2 regions of the Aminobacter sp. LjRoot7 genome follow, and region 1 is predicted to be linked to the other one. Evidence: riboswitches for the same ligand, from Rfam matches in the RefSeq annotation. Region 1 holds a riboswitch; the other holds the start of a gene.
What was found. A riboswitch is a leader RNA that binds a small molecule or an ion and turns the genes downstream of it on or off. The one in region 1 is predicted to bind cobalamin.
Positions count from the first base shown of each region.

Region 2: it holds a riboswitch for cobalamin, as region 1 does, so the genes downstream of both, ACSQ3E_RS25470 (TonB-dependent receptor domain-containing protein) here and ACSQ3E_RS16075 (aromatic ring-hydroxylating oxygenase subunit alpha) in region 1, are expected to answer to the same signal.

Region 1 covers NZ_CAXUPX020000005.1:122,219-126,456, reverse strand. The annotation lists gene metH (methionine synthase) at 1-1,576, shown strand, start outside; cobalamin riboswitch at 1,664-1,871, shown strand; gene ACSQ3E_RS16075 (aromatic ring-hydroxylating oxygenase subunit alpha) at 1,989-3,236, shown strand; gene ACSQ3E_RS16070 (2Fe-2S iron-sulfur cluster-binding protein) at 3,259-4,238, shown strand, end outside.
Region 2 covers NZ_CAXUPX020000011.1:114,941-119,178, forward strand. The annotation lists gene ACSQ3E_RS25465 (ABC transporter substrate-binding protein) at 1-552, opposite strand, end outside; gene ACSQ3E_RS25470 (TonB-dependent receptor domain-containing protein) at 564-2,426, opposite strand; cobalamin riboswitch at 2,606-2,807, opposite strand; gene ACSQ3E_RS25475 (alpha/beta hydrolase) at 3,010-3,837, opposite strand; gene ACSQ3E_RS25480 (benzoate-CoA ligase family protein) at 4,146-4,238, shown strand, end outside.

The sequences.
Region 1 (4,238 bases):
CGTCATGAAGCAGGCGGTCGCCGGTCTTTTGCCGCACATGGAGGCGGAGAAGGCAGCCAACGCCGCCAACGGCATCGACAATGGCGAGCGCCAGACCGCCGGCAAGATCCTGATGGCGACGGTGAAGGGCGACGTCCACGACATCGGCAAGAACATCGTCGGCGTCGTGCTCGCCTGCAACAATTACGAGATCATCGACCTCGGCGTCATGGTGCCGGCAACCAAGATCCTGCAGGTCGCGAAGGACGAGAAGGTCGACATCATCGGCCTCTCCGGCCTGATCACGCCGTCGCTCGACGAAATGGCGCATGTCGCCGCCGAAATGGAGCGCGACGGTTTCGACATCCCGCTGCTGATCGGCGGAGCCACCACCAGCCGCGTCCACACGGCGGTGAAGATCCATCCGCGCTACAGCGCCGGCCAGACCGTCTACGTCACCGACGCCAGCCGTGCGGTGGGCGTCGTGTCGAACCTTTTGTCCGCCGAGACCAAGGGCGGCTACGTCGAACAGGTGCAGGCCGAATACAAGAAGGTCGCCGACGCCCATGCCCGCTCGGAGGCCGACAAGCAACGGCTGCCGCTGGCCAAGGCCCGCGCCAATGCGCACAAGGTCGACTGGAGGTCCTACACGCCGCCGAAGCCGTCCTTCCTTGGCACCAAGGTATTCGAGAACTGGGACCTGGCCGAGCTCGCCCGCTACATCGACTGGACGCCGTTCTTCCAGACCTGGGAGCTCAAGGGCCGCTACCCCAAGATCCTCGAAGACGAAAAGCAGGGTGCCGCGGCGCGCCAGCTGTTCGAGGATGCGCAGGCGATGCTGAAGAAGATCATCGACGAGAAGTGGTTCGCACCCAAGGCCGTCATAGGCTTCTGGCCGGCCAATGCCGTCGGCGACGACGTCAGGCTGTTCACCGACGAGGCGCGCAAGCAGGAGCTTGGCACGTTCTTCACCTTGCGCCAGCAGCTGACCAAGCGCGACGGCAAGGCCAATGTCGCGCTGGCCGATTTCATCGCCCCTGCCGACAGCGGCAAGCCGGACTATCTCGGCGGCTTCGTCGTCACCGCCGGCATCGAGGAGGTAGCGATCGCCGAGCGCTTCGAACGCGCCAATGACGACTACTCCTCGATCATGGTCAAGGCTCTGGCCGACCGTTTCGCCGAGGCCTTCGCCGAACGCATGCACGAGAAGGTGCGCAAGGAGTTCTGGGGCTACGCGCCGGATGAAAATCTCGCGCCCGACGACCTGATCGGTGAGCCCTATCGCGGCATCCGTCCGGCGCCGGGCTATCCCGCCCAGCCCGACCACACCGAAAAGGTGACCTTGTTCCGCCTGCTCGATGCCGAGAAGAATGCCGGCGTCAGCCTCACCGAGAGCATGGCGATGTGGCCGGGCTCGTCGGTGTCGGGCATCTATCTTGCCCACCCCGAGAGCTACTATTTCGGCGTCGCCAAGGTCGAGCGCGACCAGGTCGAGGATTATGCGCGGCGCAAGGACATGACCATCGCCGAGGTCGAGCGCTGGCTCGGGCCGATCCTCAACTACGTGCCGGCCTCGTTCGCCGAAGCGGCCGAATAGCAACACACTGACTTCACACGGGCTCTGTCGCCTTTGCGCTGAGCCCGTGTCGTTTTCATGCTCGTGCCCGGCCACCGTTCCGTGGTCTGATCCGGTCATGTTCAAGGTGCTGCTTCGAGTTGTGAGACGAAGCGGAGAATTGGGAAGCCGGTGAGATACCGGCGCTGCCCCCGCAACGGTGGCGGAGTTATTGTTTCGACGGGAGACCACTGGGCCGGCCGGCCTGGGAAGGTGTCGAGACAGTCCGAAAGGACAGCTCCGGAGCCCGGAAACCAGCCTTGAACCTGAAACAACTCGACTGATCGCGGTGGGCGGTCAAGAGGCGGATCGTTGCTGCGCGGACCTTGCGTCCGTAGGGCAGTCGTTCTTCCCGACATCACCACCAGTTCAGTCCTTGGTGCGAGGACAGGACATGGACACGAAGAATGAGATGCTGAGCCTGCTGCGCGGCCGCCGCGACGGATTCAGCCTGGAACAGCCCTTTTACATCGACCCGGATTTCTTCCGGCTCGACATGGAGCTCATCTGGTATCGCGACTGGCTGTTTGTCGGCCATGACTGCGAACTGGCCAAGCCGGGCAGCTTCTTCACCGTCCAGGTCGGCGATTATCCTGTTGTGCTGGTCCGCGACCAGAGGGGCGAGCTTCGCGCCTTCCACAACTCCTGCCGCCACCGCGGCAGCCGGGTCTGCGCGACGGAAAAGGGCACGGCGGCCAAGCTCGTCTGCCCTTATCACCAGTGGACCTATGAGCTCGACGGCCGGTTGCTGTTCGCGCGCCAGATGGCGGAGGGTTTCGACAAGAGCCAGTTCGGCCTGAAGCCGGTCGCCTGTGAATCCGTCGGCGGTTACATCTTCATCTGCCTCGCTGACGAGCCGGCCGATTTCGCGCCGATGCGGGCGATGGTCGAGCCCTACCTGTTGCCGCACCGGTTGCGCGAGGCGAAGGTCGCCTTCGAAAGCACCATCGTCGAGAAGGGCAACTGGAAGCTGGTCTGGGAAAACAACCGCGAGTGCTACCACTGCGCGGGCAACCACCCTGAGCTCTGCAAGACCTTTCCCGAGGCGCCGAACGTTACCGGCGTCAACGGTGCTGAGAGCGATCCCGAGATGCTGGCGCACTGGGCAAAGTGCGAGGCTGCCGGGCTGCCGAGCAAGTTCCGTATCGATGCCGGCGGCCAGTACCGCGCAACGCGCGCGCCGCTGCTGCGCGACGCGGTGAGCTACACCATGTCTGGCAAGCGCGCCGTCAAGCGCAACCTTTCCGACAGCGTCTCGGCGGACAAGATCGGCACGCTGCTGCTCTATCACTATCCCACGACCTGGAACCACGTGCTCGGCGACCATGCCGTCACCTTCCGCGTGCTGCCGATCAGCGCCACGGAAACGGCCGTCACCACCAAATGGCTGGTTCACAAGGATGCCGTCGAAGGCGTCGACTACGACCTTGCCGAACTGACCCATGTCTGGACCGAGACCAACGACCAGGACCGGCGCATCGTCGAGGAAAATGCCTTTGGCATCAAATCGCCGGCCTATGAGCCCGGACCCTATTCGGAGGAACACGAGGGCGGCGTGATGCAGTTCATCGAGTGGTATGCCGGCTTCATCGAGCCGCGGCTGGCCGATGGCGGCAAGCCGGCCCTGCGCAACGTTGCCTGATCAGGAGGGAGCTGTGAACGCGATGTCCGATCTCGGCCTTTACCGCAACCTCGACGAAATGGTGCCCTGGAACGACAGGCTCCAGGTGCTGGAGGTCATCGGCGTCACCGACGAGGCGCCCGACGTCAAGACCTTCACCTTCCGCTCGGACAACCAGACCTGGTTCCGCTACAAGCCCGGCCAGTTCGTGACGCTCGAGCTTCCGGCCGAGCCGGCGCCCGTCATGCGCACCTACACACTGTCGTCCAGCCCATCGCGGCCGTTCTCCATCGCCGTCACGGTCAAGGCGCAAGCCGGCAGCATCGGCACACGCTGGATGTTCGACCATTTGAAGCCGGGCGTCCGCATCAAGGCCTATGGCCCGTCAGGCGACTTCTCGCTGCACCAGCACCCGGCGGCAAAATATCTGTTCGTCTCGGCCGGCTCCGGCATTACCCCGATGATGTCGATGCTGCGCTGGCTCAACGACTGCGCGCCGTGGACGGACGTTGCCTTCGTCAACTGCGCGCGCCGTCCGGAAGAGATCATCTTTCGCAAGGAACTTGAGCTCCTTGGCACCCACATGCCCGGCCTTTCGCTCGGCTTCATGATCGAGGAGCGGTCGAGCCGTGAAGGCTGGTTCGGCCATATGGGCCGCATCGATGCGGTGCGCCTGCCGCTGCTGTCGCCGGACTTCCGCGAGCGCGAGGTGTTCTGCTGCGGGCCCGATCCATTCATGCGCGCCGTGCGCGGCATGCTGGAGGCATCGGGCTTCGACATGTCCCGCTACCATCAGGAAAGTTTTGCTGCGCCTGTCGTCGAGGAGGTTCCTGCGCCGTTCTCGATGCCGGGCGAGGGCACTGAAACGGTGCCGGATGCCGTTCTGCCAGTCCGCTTCTCGCTGTCGGATGTCGACGCCGACTGCCTGTCGGGCCAGACAGTGCTGCAGACGGCACGCGCCTCGGGCGTGCGCATCCCGGCGGCCTGCGAATTCGGCCTGTGCGGCACCTGCAAGGTCAGGAA
Region 2 (4,238 bases), on a different contig from region 1:
ACCTGATGTGTAGCTGTTGGCATAGTAGGTTGCGACCGTCTTGTGCGAGGCGCCTCCCTCACCCAATTCGGCGACGCCACGATCAAGCGCGGCGACAAGCTCGGCCGCCCGCTCGCGCCGCTCCAGCACCTCCCCCATGCGCAGGATGTTGGTCCTGATGTCGGCGATGGAGCTGTCGGGCGCGAATTCCTCGACCCTGATGCCCAGGCGCCTCAGCAGCGCCACCGTCGTCCGCGTCGTGTAGGTGCCGGCGAGCACCAGATCCGGCTGCATCAGGAACACCTCCTCGGCGAGCCCATGATTGACCGCAAGGCCCTTGGCCCGGTCGGCCAGCACCGATGTGTTGGGATCACTTGCGAGATAGGAGACCGAATGCAACTGCCCCTCGCCGGCAACAAGTATCGCCAGCTGATCGGTGCAGACATTCATCGACACCACGCGCTCCGGCGGTTCGGCGGCCGCCGGCACGGATGCACCGGACACTGCCGCCAGACCTGCGAGGGCGGGCAGCCACGCTCGAAAACGAGCGCGGCCGAGACGATTGGTGGGCATGTTACCTCTCATCAGAACACACGCGTGAAACTCAGATTGAAGCTTCGGCCCGGCGCGCGATAGTTGGTGACAGTCGAATAGTGTTCGTCGAACAGGTTCTCGACCGAAAACTTCAGGCTCGACCGCTCGTCGAAAGTGTAGTTGGCGGCGAAATCCACCGTCACATATTCCGGCAGCTTGACGGTGTTGGCAGCATTTGCGTAGCGCGCCGCGCCGTAGAGCAGCTTGGCGGTAAGGTCGAGGCTGTCTGTGGCAGTAAAGCTCACCTCGGCCGCAGCCTTGAAGCGGTCGCGATAGGGGATGTAGCGGCCATTGTCCTGGTTCTTCGGCGAGCGGTAGTCGATCGAAACCTTGCCGCTCCAGCGGTCGTTGAACTCGTGCGACAGGCTGGCCTCGACACCAGTCACCTTGGCGCGTGCGACATTGAACGGCAGGTAGGTCGGCGGGTTGGAGGCGATCGCGTCGGTCAGCCAGGTCTGGTAGAAGGCGACGTCGAGAACGGTCCCGTCGCTCGGCCGCCAGTTGATGCCGATCTCATAGGACCGCGACTTTTCCGGCTTCAGGTTCGGGTTGGAGTAGTTGGGGTAATAGAGATCGTTGAAGGTCGGCGCGCGGAATCCGGTGCCGTACGAGGCGCGCGCCACTAGCTCGGGAACGATCTCGTAGCTGGCACCGATGTTGTAGGTGGTGGCGCCTCCAAACTGTTCGTTGTGGTCGTAGCGCAGGCCGCTGTCGATCGTCAGCGCGCCATATTCGAGCGAATACTGGCCGAACACCGCTGCAAGATCGCGCGAATTGACGCCGAAGTTGACAGTCGAATCCACCTGTTCGCGATAAGCCTCGGCACCGCCGATCAGGACATGCCTTGCTTCACGTGTTTCGAAGGACTTTTCCGTCGAAGCGAAGATGCCGTAGCGTTTGGTGTCGAACTCGTTGCTGCCGACGACGCCGTCGCGGAAATTGGTCGAATAGTCGAGGCTGCTGGAAAGCTCGACGGTCGAGTTCCAGCTGTCGGAATGCTTCAGCCGCGCACCGATCTTGCCGGCGAAGGTGTCGGTGTCGACTTCATTGGCGGAGGGGGCAGAGGCGTCGTACTGGCTGCGGCCGCGCGAGAACAGGCCGTCGGCATAGAGCCTGCCCCAGCCATATTCCTTGGCGGCAGCGAAGTTGAGCGAGCCCTGGAGGAACCCGTCGTCATCGGGTTCATGTCCCCAAGCCAGCGGTGTGGTGAAGTCGTAGCCGCGCGTGCCAAGGATACTGCCGCCGACGGAGTAGTCGATACCATCAGCAGTGCGGCCGCGCAGATCGCCTGACACAGATCCGCCCCAGGGATACGTGACGCCAGTCGTGACGCTGCCGCAGGCATCGCGGCCGTCGGCGCATTGGCCGCCCTGTTTGGTGATGATGTTGATGACGCCGCCGATTGCATCGGCGCCGTATTGGGCCGAGTGCGGCCCCTTGGCGATCTCGATGCGCTCGATCGTTGACAGCGGGATATTGAAGATCGAGCTCGTGCCGCTGGTAGCGGAAGCCGTTCGGATGCCGTTGACGAGCACCAGCGTCTGCCCGGCCGACATTCCGCGCAGATACACGTTCGAGGCCGACCCCTGGCCGCCATAGCCGATGATCGAAACGCCGGCGTAGCGCTTGAGCAGCGACGGCAGGTCGGGCGCCGACGACTTGGCGAGTTCCCGCTCGTCGATGACGGTAACCGACGATGTCGATCGCACAAGCGCAGTCTCGCGGCGCAACGGCGTGGTGACGACGAGGCGCGGCAGCACGGTCACGTCCCCGGTCGCGGGCAGCTGCTGCGCGTGGGAGGATGTTGGAATTGCCAGCGCCATGGCGCTCGCGGCTAAAGTCAGTTTCTGCATTTCTGCCCCCAAATGGTTTGGTGGGCGCGACAAGGATCGCACCCGGTTTCCAAACCGCAGGCAAGACAGGTCGGCAGGCAGACTTTGGGACAAGATTGACCCGACGGCCTTCCGCATGCGGCAACACTTTCGATGTCACCGCCACGAGCGACCGCGCCTGACCACACCCCGTGGACAAGCATGGGTGACTGGAACGGGCAGGTCTCCTGACTTCCGTGTCACAGCCTTTTTCCGCCTTCCCGAACGCGCGAATGCGTTCAGTGGCATGATGGAAGAGGCTCAACGGTTACAGTTGCGGGGGCAGTCGCGGATTTGGCCTTCGGCCTCACCGTGTTCCCTTTTCATCCGCCTCTCGGCGGAACCGATTCCGAGGTGGACGCTACTCAGGGATGCCGATGCTTGTCAATCGCGATCATGCGATAGGTCGTAAAATATATTTATTTTCAATTAGATAGGACTTCTGCAGATTGCCGTCAGAATGGCGGAAGATGACCTAGGGCAGTCAAACTAGATTGCCTCGACGATGGTTGCGCACCGGCCAACGACATGATCGTTGGCCGCGTCGGTATCATCGGCTCATGCTTTAGCCGAGCAAGGTCCTTGTCAGCGCATGATCCTTGTCGGCGAGCCCGTCGATGACACTGAAATGATGCCGGTCGGGTTCGACCACGGTCGCCGTCGCCGCACCAAGCCCGGTCCAGATATTGGCGAGCAATGCGTTCTGGCGCAGGAACTCGGCGCGCTCGCCGCCGCCGACCCAGCAGGTGATGCGGACGTTGTCCACTGGCCGCAGCAGCGCCGGGCTTTCGGCCAGCGCCTCGGCCTCGTCGATGTGAAGCGTCTTGTTCATGCCGGTGTTGACCAGCGGCCTGAGGTCATGGACGCCCGAGAGTGAGACCACATGGCGGATGCGAGACTGGACTTCGGGCGCAAGCGGCGAAGCAGCCGCGACCATCCGCGACACCAGGTGTCCGCCGGCGGAATGGCCGGTCAGCATGATCGGGCCGTCGACCAACGCGGCTGCCTGGCCGATCGCAGCACCTACCTCGCGTACGATTTCGCCGATCCTGACTTCTGGGCACAAGGTGTAGGACGGCATCGCTACCGCGTAGCCGCTGTCGATGGAGCCCTTGGCGAGATGCGACCAGTAGCTCTTGTCGAGCGCCATCCAGTAACCGCCGTGCACGAACACCGCCAAGCCCTTCGGCTTGCCTTCAGGCAGGAACAGATCGAACCGGTTGCGCGGCTTGTCGCCATAGACGATGTCGAGCTGCGCCCTACCGGCCGCCGTCTGGGCCTCGCGAAACGACTGCGCCGGCTCCACCCACGCAGCAGGCCAACGGTCGCCACCGGCGATGTTGGCGCCATTGGTGTAGGCGTTGTCCCAATCGGCGATACGGCGTTCGAGCATGCGGGCATCCCTCCAAGGTGGCGCAATTCAGGCGCATAGCAATGGCCAGCGCGCCGGATCGCGTCAATGGGCCAGCGACCAGAAACTTTATGCTTGAAATAATTTTGGTCCGGTGCAATTCTCAGCCATCAGTCGAGAACGTGGGAGGTCTCGCTGTGCCAGACGCCGATCGCATGACGATCGCACAAAGCCGTGGCTTGTGCCGAACGGCTACCCGTTGCGGCGCAGCACCTTCCCCCGAAGTAACGCATTCCAACGCACGCATGGCGCATCGTCATGCCGATGAGCAGGTAGGGGACAGCCGTAGAATGCTTGGACCGTCAGCGCATATCGACACCTTCACGCGCGATAACCTGCCCCCTCAGGAACAGTGGCCGGACTTTCTGCTCGATGGCTTCGAC